Regions from separate parts of the Kaistia algarum genome, predicted to be linked through region 1. Evidence: predicted binding sites of a transcription regulator. Region 1 holds the regulator's gene; the other holds the start of a gene.
What was found. The regulator LexA, encoded in region 1, represses DNA repair genes until DNA is damaged. The targets are predictions, from matches to a motif close to TGTTCNNNNTGTGTTCNG.
Positions count from the first base shown of each region.

Region 2: the regulator LexA is predicted to act here: its motif matches at 1,735-1,752, upstream of recA (recombinase RecA).

Region 1 covers NZ_JAPKNJ010000002.1:57,467-65,216, forward strand. Annotated here, with positions in the region: gene gltX (glutamate--tRNA ligase) at 1-892, opposite strand, end outside; gene OSH05_RS13635 (ComEC/Rec2 family competence protein) at 1,177-3,459, shown strand; gene lexA (transcriptional repressor LexA) at 3,453-4,151, opposite strand; gene OSH05_RS13645 (efflux RND transporter periplasmic adaptor subunit) at 4,465-5,661, shown strand; gene OSH05_RS13650 (efflux RND transporter permease subunit) at 5,713-7,750, shown strand, end outside.
Region 2 covers NZ_JAPKNJ010000003.1:614,956-622,705, forward strand. Annotated here, with positions in the region: gene OSH05_RS21135 (pseudouridine-5'-phosphate glycosidase) at 1-248, opposite strand, end outside; gene OSH05_RS21140 (GGDEF domain-containing protein) at 491-1,582, shown strand; gene recA (recombinase RecA) at 1,801-2,886, shown strand; gene OSH05_RS21150 (GFA family protein) at 2,886-3,266, shown strand; gene alaS (alanine--tRNA ligase) at 3,408-6,056, shown strand; gene OSH05_RS21160 (cation:proton antiporter domain-containing protein) at 6,071-7,750, shown strand, end outside.

The sequences.
Region 1 (7,750 bases):
CCGAGCGGCCGACATCGTCGACATCGAACCACTCGATCATCTGCTCCAGCGACATGATCTCGTCATCGCCATGCGCCCAGCCCAGGCGGACGAGATAATTGCGCATCGCCTCCGGCAGGAAACCCATGGCGCGATAGGCGTCGACGCCGAGCGCGCCGTGGCGCTTGGAGAGCTTGGCGCCGTCGGGACCGTGGATGAGCGGGATATGCGACATGACTGGCACCTCCCAGCCCATGGCGCCATAGATGATCATCTGGCGCGCGGCATTGGTGAGGTGGTCGTCGCCGCGGATGATGTGGGTGACGCCCATATCGTGATCGTCGACGACGACCGAGAGCATATAGGTCGGGTTGCCATCCGAGCGCAGCAGGACGAGGTCGTCGAGATCCTTGTTCGGGATGACGACGCGGCCCTGCACGCGGTCCTCGATCACCGTCTCGCCCTCGAGCGGCGCCTTGATGCGGATCGCGGGGGCGACGCCAGCCGGCGCCTCCGACGGATCGCGGTCGCGCCAGGTGCCGTCATAACGCGGGGCACGGCCCTCGGCGCGCGCCTTCTCGCGCATCGCGTCGAGCTCGGCGGGTGTACAATAGCAGCGATAGGCCTTGCCGACGGCCAGCAACTCCTCGACCACCTCACGGTGGCGCGGCGCGCGAGCGAACTGGAAGATCGTCTCGCCCTGCCAGTCGAGGCCGAGCCATTTCAGCCCGTCGAGGATCGCGGCGATTGCCGGCTCTGTGGAGCGCTCGCGGTCCGTATCCTCGATGCGGAGCAGCATCGTCCCGCCCGTATGCTTCGCATACAGCCAGTTGAACAGCGCCGTGCGGCCGCCGCCGATATGGAGGAAGCCGGTAGGCGAGGGTGCGAAGCGGGTGACGACCGGTTTGGACATGAAACCTTCCGAACGGACGGAAATGGGGGGCGGGGGCGGAGCGGACCAGAACGAGCCGAGCCTATCGGCCGCGGAAATGGCGGTCGTATGGCACGGGGGCGTATGGCATGGCGCCGAATGTGGCGGCTCATGTAGCATGGAGCGGCGTCAGGGCGAAAGACGGGGCGATGGCAGGCGAACGGCCGCGGTCGGAGGAACTGGACGAGAGGCTGTTTCCGCCGGGCGACGCGGAACCAGCCGACGATTCCGGTCGGCCCCCCTTTCCTCACGCACCGCCTGGCTATGTGGCCCGTTTTCGAATGTGGGTCGCGACGGTATTCGAGCGGGAAATCGACACGGGGCGCGGCTTTCTCTGGCTCGCCGTAACCTATGCCGCTGGAATACTTGTCTATTTCACAGCGCCGTCCGAGCCCTCCGGTATTGCGCTCGCCATCCTGACGCTCGCGCTGGCTGTCGCTGCTTGGAAACTGCGGCACGGCCGAGCCGGGCTCTTTCGGCTGATGCTCGTCGCCGCGATGGCAGTGGCCGGTGCGACGACGATCAAGCTTCGCACCGATCATGTGGCCGCGCCGCGGCTGGAACGGCAGATGACGGGCACACTCACCGGCTTCGTCGAGGCGCGGGAGGCGCGGCGCGGCGGCTTTCGCCTGACGATTCGCGTCGTCTCCTTCGATGCCAGGGGACTGGCTGCACTGCCGGAGCGCGTTACCACCACGGTGCGCGGCAGCGCGCCGGCCGTTGGCGAGGGCGTCACGCTGCTGGCTCGGTTGCGCCCGCCTTCCGGGCCAGCCATGCCCGGCGGCTATGATTTCGGCCTGCCGGCCTATTATGGCGGGATCGGCGGCACGGGCTTCGCCTATGGCCGCGTCAACCCGGCCGAGCTTGGCGAACCGCCCCTCTCGATCCGCCTGACCATGCCGCTCGAGGCCCTGCGGGAGGCAATCCGCACGCGCATTGGGGCCTCGCTTTCCGGCGATACGGCCCGCATCGCCACGGCGCTCGTCATCGGCGATGCGGGCGGCATCAGCGAGGAAGGCGAAGATGCGCTGCGCCAATCGGGCCTGGCTCATGTCCTGTCCGTGTCCGGGCTCCACATGGTGCTCGTCGCCGGCTTTGTGTTCTGGGCGGTCCGGGCGGCACTGGCGCTCTCTCCGGGGCTGGCGCTCCGCCGGCCGATCAAAAAATGGGCCGCTCTCGCCGCGCTCGGCGTGACCTTCTTCTATCTGCTGATTTCCGGCCTCGATGTGGCGGCGCAGCGCTCCTTCATCATGACCGGCGTCGTCTTCCTCGCGATCCTCGTCGACCGGCGGGCGATCTCCATGCGCAATGTCGCGATCGGCGCCTTCGTGGTGCTGGCGCTCAGCCCCGAAAGCCTGCTGGTGGCCGGATTCCAGATGTCTTTCGCCGCGACGATCGCGCTTGTCGCCGGCTTCGAGGCGCTGTCGCGGCGGCCGCGCGGGCTTCGACCGGTTTCGCACTCGCGCTTCGGCTCGGTGCTGCGCTGGTTCGGGCTGCTTATCGGCGGATTGGCGCTAACGTCGCTGCTCGGCGGGCTCGGCACCACGCCCTTCGCGCTCTATCACTTCCAGCGCATGGCGCCGCTCTCAATCCTCGCCAATGTCGCGGCGATGCCGCTGGTCGATTTCCTGGTCATGCCGCTAGCGCTGCTCGCGGTGCTCGCCATGCCGTTCGGGTTCGAGGCCCCGTTTCTATGGGTGATGGGCGTCGGCATCGACGGCATGTCCGACGTGGCGCGGACGGTGAGCGACTGGTCGGAGGGGACCGGCTCGGCGGCTATGCCTTCCGCGGCGTCGCTGCTCGTCTTCATGGCAGGTTTCCTGTGGTTGGCGCTGATGCGGGAGCGCTGGCGCCTGGCCGGGCTGGTGCCGATGCTGGTCGGCGGCGCGCTGGCGCTCTATCCGCATCGGTCGGACATCATCATCGCTCCGGATGGGCGGCAGGTCGCAATCCGCACGGGCAATGGCAGCTACCAGATCCTGGCGCGAAAGATCGACCCTTTTATCGCCGGCATATGGCTGAGAGCCGATGGCGACAGTCGCGAGGCGAAGGACCCGGCGCTCATGGCCGCGACGCGCTGCGATGCCTCGGGATGTGTGGCGCCTATGCCGGATGGCCGGCTCGTCGCACTGGCGCTGGAGCGCGATGCGTTTGCCGATGATTGCCGGAGCCCCGTACTCATCGTAACGCCCATCGCCGCACCGACGGGCTGCGCCGCCGAGGTCGCAACGATCGACCGCGATCGTCTCGCTCAATCCGGGTCGATCGCGCTCGATCTGAGGCCTGTCGCTACCCGAAACATCGCTGATCCGCCATCCGCCGACAAGGTCATCGCCGCGGCGACGGAATACGATTCCGCAGTCCGCCATACGCTCGACGACGAGGACGTTCCGGCACCCGAACCTGGAAGCCCGCAGCCAAGAGCGGGCCCGGCGCCGCTCGACGCCGAATTTCTCGTCACGACGGCCTTCCCGCGTGTCCGCCGTCCGTGGATGCCGCCCTATGACGGCGACGACGAACCCGAAACCGGCGGGGCAGGGGCTCAGTAGCGACGCAGGAGGCCGACCAGCCGACCCTGGATGCGGATCCGGTCCGGCCCGAATATGCGCGTCTCATAAGCCGGATTGGCGGCTTCCAGCGCGATCGAGGCGCCACGTCGGCGCAGCCGCTTCAGCGTCGCCTCCTCCTCGTCGACAAGAGCCACGACGATGTCGCCCGAATCGGCCGCGTCGGTCTTGCGGATCAATACCGTGTCGCCGTCGAGGATGCCGGCTTCGATCATCGAATCACCGCGAACCTCCAGCGCGAAATGCTCGCCCCCACCCAGCATTTCCGGCGGCACGGTGATCGAATGGCTCTGTGTCTGGATCGCCGAAATCGGCACACCGGCGGCGATGCGGCCCATAACGGGAACGATCACTGGCTCCGGCACGTCGCTGTCGGTCTGCCGCATCTTGCCGAGGCTGCCTTCGATGACGCTCGGCGAGAAGCCGGCTCGCTTGGGCCGCTGCATGGTCGGCGCCATCGCCTCCGGCAGACGGACCACATCGAGCGCGCGGGCCCGGTTGGGCAGGCGGCGGATGAAGCCACGTTCCTCCAGCGCTTTGATCAGGCGATGGATGCCGGACTTGGACCGAAGGTCCAGCGCATCCTTCATCTCGTCGAAGGAAGGCGGCACGCCCGTCTCCTTCAACCGTTCATGGATGAACATCAGGAGCTCATACTGCTTGCGAGTCAGCATTGGTCGGTCCACGCCACGAATTGCCGGATACGGAACGGTCTGCGATTCGGCGAAGAATCATCAAGTACAAACCGCGAACAAAGTACATGTTCTATATGTGTTCCGCAAGCTGGCGGCGCGATCTTCGTGGATTGACAGGAATCGGACCAGGGATCGCCCGCATGCCACACCTCCTTAATAATCGCCGGACTAGATCGTCCCGCTATGGCGTCGCGCCGGAGCCTGAGGCAGGATCGGAACGAGATTCTGGCTCTGCCGGCAGCAGGCGGAGCTGAGGGATGCGTGCGTCGGGCAATCGAGGCTGAGGGGACAGATGGTCAAGATTGGACAATGGCGGAAGCCGGCAGGCGGGCTCCCGCTGGTCGTGGCGGGTCTGGCCGCTCTGTCGCTCGCAAGCTGCAACGACAAGAATGAATATGTGCCGCCGCCGCCGCCGAAGGTGACCGTCGCTCCGCCGCTTCAGCAGGATGCGACGCTCTATATGGAGCTCACCGGCAATACGACGGCGATCAACCAGGTCGATCTCTCGGCGCGCGTCCAGGGCTTCCTGACATCGATCAACTATGTCGATGGCCAGACTGTGAAAGCTGGTACCACGCTGTTCGGCATACAGCGCGACACCTATCAGGCTCAGCTCGACCAGGCGAATGCGGCGGTCGCCTCGGCCCAGGCGGCGCAGGAAAACAAGCAACTCGAATATAATCGCCAGTCGACGCTGGTGCAGCAGCAGGTCGCATCCGTCGCCAAGGCCGACGACGCCAAGGCCCAGCTCGATCAGGCGATCGCCGCGACGCAGCAGGCGCAGGCCGATGCCGAGGTCGCGACGATCAATCTCGGCTACACCGAGGTCAAGGCGCCGTTCGACGGCATCGTCTCCAACCATCTCCAGGATGTCGGCGCGCTGGTCGGATATAGCGGTCCGACCAAGCTTGCGACGATCGTCCAGATGGACCCGATCTATGTCTATTTCACCGTCAATGAACGCCAGGTGCTTCTGATCAAGGAGCAATTGACCAAGCGCGGCAAGACGTTGCGCGACATCCATGACATTCCGGTCGAGATCGGGTTGGCCACCGAGACCGGCTATCCGCACAAGGGCGTCATCGACTACATCGCCCCGACGCTCGACCAGAACACCGGCACGCTGTCGGTTCGCGGCGTCTTCGACAACAAGGACTACGCGATGCTGCCGGGCCTCTTCGCCCGGGTGCGGGTGCCCTTGCAGACGCAGAAGAATGCGCTTCTGGTCGACGATACGGCGATCTCGACCAGCCAGGTCGGCAGCTATGTCCTGGTCCTCGGCAAGGACAACACGGTCGACCAGAAGGTCGTCGAGCCTGGCCAGCTAGAAGGCCAGCTTCGCGTCGTTACGTCGGGCCTCGCAGCCGACGATAAGGTGATCGTCGGCGGCAACCAGCGGGCCGTTCCCGGCAGCAAGGTCGATCCGCAGGACGGCGCGATGAGCACCAACACCGCGACCACAAACGCAGCCCCGCCACCCAATCCGTAGGACGCATATCGAGCCTCTCCGGTCGACGACCTTCAAGCGCAGGCGGGTTTCATGTTCTCAAAGTTCTTCATCGAGCGGCCGGTCCTCTCCAACGTCCTCGCGCTGGTCATCGTCCTGCTCGGTGCCGTGGCCCTGTTTCGGCTGCCGATCGCGCAATATCCGAACGTCGTCCCGCCGACAGTCGCCGTCAGCACCTCGTTCCCCGGCGCCTCCGCGAGGACGGTGATGGACACCGTCGCCCTGCCCATCGAGCAGCAGGTCAACGGCGTCCAGGGCATGATCTACATGCAGTCGACCAGCGCCAGCGACGGCACCTACAATCTGATCGTCACCTTCGACATCGGGACTGATCCGAACTTCGCGCAGGTTCTAGTGCAGAACCGAGTCTCGATCGCGATGGCGTCGCTGCCGCAATCGGTGCAAGTGCAGGGCGTCAACGTCCAGAAGAAATCGACCGCCGTCCTGCAGTTCGTGACGCTGTTCTCGCCGGACAATCGCTATGACGGGCTGTTCCTGTCGAACTATGGCGTGATCAACATCCAGAACGAGCTGGCGCGCCTGCCCGGCGTCGGCAATGTGGCCGTCATGGGAGCCGGCCCCTATGCCATGCGCATCTGGATGGATCCAGACAAGATGCAGGCCTTTGGTCTGGTGCCGAGCGACGTGATCCGCGCGATCCAGGACCAGAGCCAGGAAGTCACCGCTGGCATGACCGGTATGCCCCCGGCGCCGGACGGGCTCAATTACCAGTACACGATCAACGTCAACGGCCGCTTCAGCGATCCGGGCGAATTCGAAAACATCATCATCAAGGTCAACAACGACAATGGCGGTCAGATCGTCCGCGTGCGGGACATCGGCCGGGTCGAGCTGGGCTCGCAGAGCTACAGCCAGACCGCGACCTACAACGTCAAGCCGACGGCCGCCATCGGCATATTCCAACTTCCCGACGCCAACGCGCTCGATGTCGCCAAGGCCGTTTCGGCGAAGATGGAACAACTCGCGAAGGCGTTTCCGCCTGGGCTGAAATACGAGATCCCGTTCGATACGACCAAGTTCGTCGTCGCCTCGATCGACGAGGTCTACAAGACGCTGATCGAGGCGGCGATCCTCGTGCTCATCGTCATCCTGCTGTTCCTGCAGGACTGGCGCGCCATGCTGGTCCCGGCCACTACCGTGCCGGTGACGATCATCGGCGCCTTCGCCGCCATGGCTGCGCTGGGCTTCACCGTCAATACGACGACACTGTTCGCGATCATCCTCGCGATCGGCATCGTGGTCGACGACGCGATCGTCATTGTCGAGGGCGTCTCGCGCCATATGGAGAACGGACTCTCCGGCCGAGAGGCTGCCATCAAGACGATGGACGAATTATTTGGTCCGATCATCGGCATCACGCTCGTGCTAATGGCCGTGTTTCTGCCTTCGGCGACGCTTCCCGGCCTGACCGGGCAGATGTACCAGCAATTCGCGCTCGTCATCGCCGCCACGGCCTTCATCTCGGCGATCAACGCCATGACGCTGAAGCCGACGCAGTGCGCGCTCTGGCTGCGTCCCCCGACGCCGCCGGAGAAGCGCAACTTCTTCTTTCGCGGCTTCAACCGCATCTATGATGCGTCGGAGCGGCGTTATGCGGGCCTTATCAGCCGCATGGTCCACCACAGCCATCTGATGGTGCTGGCCGCACTGGTGCTGATCGGCGTCGCCTTCTGGGGCATGTCGCGCATCCCGACGGCGTTTCTGCCGATCGAGGACCAGGGCTATGTGGTGATCAGCGTCCAGCTTCCCGATGGCGCGTCGCTGCAGCGAACGGACCGCGTCGTCGCCGAAGCCAGCAAGGCCGCGCTGGCGACGCCAGGCGTTGAGAATGTCGTCGGCATTTCCGGCTCGTCGGTGCTCGACAACAATGCCACGCTGTTCAATGCCGGCATGGTCTATGTGATCTTCAAGGACTGGTCGCTGCGCGGCAAGACGGAGAGCCTTCGTGCGATCTATGCGAACATCACCAAGTCACTGAACCAGATGCCCGACGCGGTCGGCTTCGTGCTGGTGCCGCCGCCGATCCAGGGCATCGGCAATTCCGGCGGCT
Region 2 (7,750 bases), on a different contig from region 1:
AGGCCGGCCAGGTGCTTCAACTCCTCGGCCGTCAGGCCGACGCGAATCTTGCCATCCAGGATCGCGATCGTCGCGGGAACGGCGCCGGCGGCGCGCACGATCCGCTCGACGGCCAGCGCCGTCTCGACATTTTCCGGATAGGGCATGCCATGTGTGACGATCGTGGTTTCCAGCGCAACGATCGGCCGGCCCTCGGCCTTGGCGGCGCGGACTTCATCGGAAAAGAGCAGGGTCTGGTCGAGGGACATGGCATTCTCCCGCAGGCGATTTTCAAAGCGCGAAGCGAGGCCGCCCGCGGCGGGACCATGCCGCCTGAGCACGCCGACGGCAAGTCGTGATCAAGACGGCGACATGCGGCTTGCCGTCCCGCTATCGGTTGTGAACGGACTTTTGACCCAGGAGAGGTTTCGCCGTGGCGCGGCGGCCTGTGCCGCTCTATGTTACGCGACGATATTGCACTGGCGCCGGTTCAGCTTCCAGTTGGGGGGCCATGTCGCTCGACTATAATTCTCTGCTTCTGTCCGTTGGATTCTCGGCAGCCGGGCTCGCCATCGCCATTCTGGGCGGTTGGTTGCTCGTTCGCACGGAGCGATTCATGCTGACCTGGGCGATCGGCCTCGCCTTTCTTGTCGGTCAGGTGGCCTCGTATAGCTACTATGTCCATCGGCCGACGGTGGTCGGGGCGACCGCTTCGATGGTTCTGCTTCTGCTCGGCTTTTCGACCCTCTATGGCGCTGCCGTCCAGTTCGTCTGTTTCCGCTCCCCGATTGCGCCTTTCGCCCGTGCCGCTATCCCATCGATCCTCTCCGTCGCAATTCCCATGGCGTTCGGTCTCGATGGGATCGGGTTCTTCACTGCCAATTTCGCTGCCGGGCTCATCTTCTGCGCGACCGCGGCGCAGTATTGGCGCGGTCGTCGCGAGGCGAGGGTCCCGCTGATCGGCGTGTCCATCCTCTACGGAGTCGTGGCGGCGAGCTTCTTCCTCTGCGCTGCCGTGATTGCGATGGATGGCAAGGCAATCCTTTCCGGACCGCCGGCGAACTGGGCAGAAGATCTGAGTCTTATCGTCGCGCTGGTGGGCATGACCGGAATCGGTGCGCTTTCGCTGGCGCTTAACCAGTGGCGGCTCGCCGCACGGCATCGCCAGGACGCACTGACGGATTCACTGACCGGGCTTCTCAATCGACGCGCTCTGTTCGAGGCCTATGGCGAAAGGCCGCTTCCGGTAGGCACCACGGTCGTCGTTTTCGATCTCGACCACTTCAAATCGATCAATGACCGGCACGGCCACGCGGTCGGCGATGCGGTCCTGCGCCGCTTTGCCGCGACCCTTGCGACCGTGATCCGTCCTGGTGACCGCGCGGCGCGAATCGGTGGCGAGGAGTTCGCTCTCGTCCTGCCGGAGACACCACAGCCCATCGCCGTCCAGATCGCCGAACTCGTCCGCCATGGCTTCGAGGCGGCGCGATTCGCCGGCGATAGTGAAACGATCCGCTGCACGGTGAGTGCCGGGCTCGCGGTCGCGGACGAAGACGCGGACTCGTTCGAGTCGACGCTGACCGCCGCCGATCGCGCGCTCTAAGTAGCCAAAGCCCGCGGCCGCAACCGCATCGTTCCCGCTTCGCCGCTTCTGGCCAGCTGAGAGCTGCCTTGTCGCCGACGCGGCGACGAACGGACCGGGAACGCAAGCCGGAATCGCAAATTCCTACAAATCCTTGTCACCACCTTGTTGATGGGAACAAAGCGTGTACATTAACGGCGTTTGATCGACTCTGGTGACTATGAAATAAGGAAGCTGGGATGTCCCAAACTGCTCTCCGTCTCGTCGAAGGGGCCACAATGGACAAGTCGAAGGCGCTGGACGCGGCGCTCAGTCAGATCGAGCGCGCGTTCGGCAAGGGCTCGATCATGCGGCTCGGCAAGAGCGACAAGGTGGTAGAGATCGGGACGGTGCCAACTGGCTCGCTCGGCCTCGACATCGCGCTTGGGATCGGTGGCCTGCCGCGCGGGCGCATCGTCGAGATTTATGGCCCGGAATCCTCGGGCAAGACGACCTTGGCGCTGCACACCATCGCCGAGGCGCAGAAGAGCGGAGGTATCTGTGCTTTCGTCGATGCGGAGCATGCGCTCGATCCGGTCTATGCGCGCAAGCTCGGCGTCAATCTGGACGATCTGCTGATTTCGCAGCCCGATACCGGCGAGCAGGCGCTTGAGATCACCGATACGCTGGTGCGCTCCGGCGCGATCGATGTGCTCGTCATCGATTCGGTCGCGGCGCTGACGCCGAAGGCCGAGATCGAGGGCGAGATGGGCGACAGCCTGCCGGGCCTTCAGGCGCGGCTGATGAGCCAGGCACTCCGCAAGCTCACGGCGTCGATCTCCAAGTCGAATACCATGGTAATCTTCATCAACCAGATCCGCATGAAGATCGGCGTGATGTTCGGCAATCCCGAGACGACGACAGGTGGCAATGCGCTCAAGTTCTATGCCTCGGTCCGTCTCGACATCCGCCGCATCGGCGCGATCAAGGACCGCGACGAGGTTGTCGGCAACCAGACCCGCGTCAAGGTGGTGAAGAACAAGCTGGCGCCGCCGTTCAAGCAGGTCGAATTCGACATCATGTATGGCGAGGGCGTCTCCAAAACCGGCGAATTGATCGATCTCGGCGTCAAGGCCGGCATCGTCGAGAAGTCTGGCGCCTGGTTCTCCTATGACAGCCAGCGGCTCGGACAGGGCCGCGAGAACGCCAAGGCGTTCATGCGCGACAATCCAGAGATTGCCCGGACGATCGAACTCGCGATCCGCCAGAATGCCGGTCTGCTCGCCGAAGCGCTATTGGCGAAGGATGGCGGCGCCGGGGAGGATGACGAGGCGATGGAGGCCTGATGTCGTCGATAGCGCAGGCGGCATCGTCGCTCGGGACGGTCACAGGCGGGTGTCATTGCGGCGCGGTGCGTTTCGCAGTGCGCGGTGATTTTTCGTCCGGAATCAGCTGCAATTGCTCGATCTGCCAGAAGCGCGGCCATCTGCTGGGCTTCGTCCCCGCGGCGAATTTCGAGCTTGTAGCCGGCGAGGACAACCTCGCCGACTATCTGTTCAACCGGCACGTCATCCATCATCTCTTTTGCCGGGATTGCGGCATTGAGTCGTTTGCGCGGGCGGTAGGGCCCGATGGCAACGAGATGATCGCGGTCAATATTCGTTGCCTCGACGACGTCGATCTCTCCAACGTCGCGGTCACGCCGTTCGATGGCCGCAGCCGCTGATCGCGGCGCGGGCGGGGGGATGCGATATCCCGCCATGCGTTTTCTGGACAGTACGGCGCTCGCTCGCTACAAACGCGGCACGTTCCCTCCAGCGGCGCCCGGACGGCGCCGCTTTTCGTGGTTTCAAGCGGGTTCCCTTGCATGAGCAGCGTCAACGACATCCGGTCGGCCTATCTCGATTTCTATGCGAAGAATGGTCACGAGATCGTCGCATCGAGTTCGCTCGTGCCGCGCAACGACCCGACGCTGATGTTCACCAATGCCGGCATGGTCCCGTTCAAGGACTATTTCACCGGCCGATCGGCTGCGCCCTATCCGCGCGCGACGTCCTCGCAGAAATGCGTTCGCGCCGGCGGCAAGCACAACGACCTAGACAATGTCGGCTATACCGCGCGCCATCACACCTTCTTCGAGATGCTGGGAAATTTCTCCTTCGGCGACTATTTCAAGGAGCGGGCGATCGAGCTTGCCTGGACTTTGGTCACGAAGGAATTTGGACTGCCGAAGGAAAAGCTCTGCGTCACCGTCTATCATGAGGATGACGAGGCTTTCGGCCTGTGGAAGAAGATCGCCGGCCTCTCCGACGACAAGATCATCCGGATTTCCACATCCGACAATTTCTGGCAGATGGGCGATACGGGTCCTTGTGGCCCGTGCTCGGAGATCTTCTTCGATCATGGCGAGGGCATCCCTGGCGGCCCGCCCGGCAGCCCGGGTGAGGATGGCGATCGCTTCATCGAGATCTGGAATCTCGTCTTCATGCAGTATGAGCAGATCGGGCCGGGCAACCGCGTGCCGCTGCCGAAGCCGTCGATCGATACGGGCATGGGCCTCGAGCGCATCGCCGCCGTGTTGCAGGGCGTTCACGACAATTACGACATCGACCTGTTCCAGGCGCTGATCCGCGCCTCGGTCGAGGCGACTGGCGTTCCGGCGGAAGGCGCGCAGCGCGCCAGCCACCGCATCATCGCCGATCACCTGCGCGCTACATCCTTCCTGATCGCCGATGGCGTGCTGCCCTCCAATGAGGGCCGCGGCTATGTGCTGCGCCGGATCATGCGCCGGGCCATGCGCCATGCGCATATTCTGGGTGCTGCCGATCCGCTGATGTGGCGGCTCGTGCCGGCGCTGGTCCGCGAGATGGGCCGCGCCTATCCGGAGTTGCTGCGCGCCGAGGCGCTGATCACCGAGACGCTCCGGCTGGAGGAAATCCGTTTCCGCCGCACGCTGGCGCGCGGGCTGACGCTGCTCGACGAGGCGACCGGCTCGCTGGGATCGGGCGCGACGCTCGATGGCGAGACGGCGTTCCGTCTCCATGACACCTACGGTTTCCCGCTCGACCTGACGCAGGATGCGTTGCGCTCCCGGGGCATCGCCGTCGATACGCAAGCCTTCCAGGTGGCGATGGAGCGGCAGAAGGCCGAGGCGCGCGCCAATTGGGCCGGCTCGGGCGATACGGCTGCTGAGACGATCTGGTTCCAGCTGCGCGACCGACTTGGGGCGAGCGAGTTCCTTGGCTATTCGGCGGAAGCCACCGAAGGCAAGGTGCTGGCGCTGGTGCGCGAGGGCGCCGAGATTGCGTCGGCCGGCGAGGGCGAGAGCGTCTCGATCGTCCTTAACCAGACGCCGTTCTATGGCGAATCCGGCGGGCAGGTCGGCGATGCCGGCACGATCGAAAGCGAATCGGGCGCGCTGGTGCGCGTCGACGACACGCAAAAGCGTGCCGATGGCCTCTTCGTTCATATTGGCGTGGTGGTGAAGGGCGAGGTGAAGACTGGCGATGCCGTCCGCCTGGTGGTCGACCATAGCCGCCGAGGCGCGATCCGCGCCAATCATTCGGCAACCCATCTGCTGCACGCGGCGCTGCGCAAGGTGCTTGGCGACCATGTGGCGCAGAAGGGTTCGCTCGTCGCGCCCGATCGCCTTCGGTTCGATTTCTCGCATCCGAAGCCGATCGACGCGAATGAACTCGCCGAGGTCGAGGAGATCGCCAACGAGGTCGTGCTGCAGGACGCGCCGGTCGTAACGCGGCTGATGGACCGCGACGAGGCGATGCACTCCGGCGCCATGGCGTTGTTCGGCGAGAAATATGGTGATGAGGTTCGTGTCGTCTCGATGGGGGAGCGCGGCGGCAAGGCCTATTCGGTCGAGCTGTGCGGCGGCACCCATGTCGGGCGCACCGGCGAGATCGGCCTGGTGACGCTGGTCGGCGAGGCTGCGGTCGCAGCGGGCGTTCGCCGTGTCGAGGCGCTGACGGGCAAGGCGGCGCGCGAGCATCTCGAATTGCAGGACCGGCGGCTGAAGGCGGTCGCCGCGGCGCTGAAGGTTCGGCCCGATGAGGCGGCCGAGCGGGTCGCCGTGCTGGTCGAGGAGCGGCGGAAGCTGGAGCGTGAACTCGCAGAAGCGAAGAAGAAGCTGGCGCTCGGCGGTGGCGGCGCGGCGGCCGGTGACGGCGTGCGCGAGATCGGTTCGCTGCGCTATCTCGGCCGCGTCGTCGAGGGCATCGCGCCGAAGGATTTGAAGAGCTTGGTCGACGAGGCCAAGAAGTCGGTCGGCTCGGGCATCGTCGCCTTTGTTGGCGTATCGGAAGATGGCAAGGCGGCGCTGGTCGTCGGCGTCAGCGAGGATCTGACAGCGTCCCGCAGCGCGGTGGATCTGGTGCGCATCGGCGCCGAGGCGCTGGGCGGCAAGGGTGGCGGCGGCCGTGCCGACATGGCGCAGGCGGGCGGCCCCGATGGTTCGAAGGCAGGCGCAGCACTGGAAGCGATCGAGGCGGCGCTGGCGAGCTAGCGACCGACGGGGGGATGGAACATCTAGCCGACGGCCGACAGCTCCTGGTGTTCCTGGTCGCGGCCGGGATCGTTGTTCCGCTTTTTCAGTATTTCAAGCTCGGCATCGTGCTCGGCTTCCTGATCGCCGGCATCATCGTCGGTCCGGGCGGCTTCGGGCATCTCGTGCCGCTCGAGCCGCTCTTCGCCTATGCGACCATCCAGGATGTAAGCCGGCTTCAAGCCTTTGGCGATCTCGGCATCCTCTTCCTGCTGTTCACCATTGGCCTGGAGCTCTCCTTCGCCCGCCTCGGCTCGATCGGGCGGCTGATGATCGGCGCCGGCGGGCTGCAGGTGGTGCTGTCGACGGCGGCGCTCTATGGCCTCGCGGCGCGGTCGGGCTTTGAGTTCGACGATTCGCTCGTCTTCGGCATGGCATTCGCTCTCTCTTCGACGGCGATCGTCACGCAGTCGCTGGTCGAGCGACGCCGGCTCGGCAGCCCGGTCGGGCGCACGGCGCTCGGCATCCTGATCCTGCAGGATCTGATGGTGGTGCCGATCGTGATCGTAGTCGGCATTCTCGGCCAGCAAGGCGCCAGCGTCGGACTCTCGCTGGTCAAGGGTCTCGCGATCGCCGCGATCGTCATCGTCGCGGTCATCGGGCTCGGCCGCTTCATCATTCGCCCGCTGATGGGTCTGGCCGGTGCGACCGGCAACCGGACGTTGCTGCTCGCCATCACACTGCTGATCATCGTCGTGGCCGGCGCGATCACCGCCTCGGCCGGGCTTTCGGCAGCTCTCGGTGCGTTCCTCGCCGGGCTGCTGCTGAGCGAGACGGAATATCGCCACCAGCTCGATGTCGACATTGAGCCGTTCAAGGATCTGCTGCTCGGCCTGTTCTTCATGACGGTCGGCATGACGATCGACGTCGTCGCGGTCGCCGGCGATCTGCCGCTGATCCTCGGCGCTCTCGCCGTCCTTTCTGTGGTCAAGCTCCTGGGCGGCTATCTCGCCTGCCGCATTACGCGAATCCCGCGCGGTGCGTCGATCGAGACGTCTTTCCTTCTGGCTGGAGCCGGCGAGTTCGCCTTCGTCATGTTCACCCTCGCGGCGCGCGATCATGTGATCGAGCCGGATATCGCCCGTCTCGCGACGACGATCGCGGCGATCTCGATGGTGGTGACGCCGCTCTTCGGCCTGATCGGCGTGCGCCTTGCCAAACGCTTCGACGCGAAGAGCAGCGAGGTCCGGCATGGCGTCCATGGCGAGCAGGATTATGCCGACCATGTGATCATCGGCGGCTTCGGCCGCTTCGGCGCGGCGGTGGCAGCGCTGCTGGACGCCGAGGACATTCCCTATGTCGCGCTCGATCTCGATTCCAGCCATGTCGAGCGGGCGAAAGCCGACGGCCAGCCGGTTTTCTATGGGGACGCGACCCATCCGGAAATCCTGCGCAAGCTCGGCGCCAATCGCGCCCGCGCTTTCGTCGTGACGGCCGATGACCCCAAGGTCGCGGAGCGCATGGTCGAGCTTATGCACGCGCAATGGCCGGGCGTGCCGATCCATGCGCGAGCGCGCAGCATCGCGCATGCTACGAAGCTGTTCGAACTGGGCGCCAGCGACGTCGTACCCGAAGCGCTGGAGGGCAGTCTGCAACTCGCCGGCCGACTGCTTTCCGATGTGGGCCTTCCCGACGAAGCGGTCGACCAGCGCCTC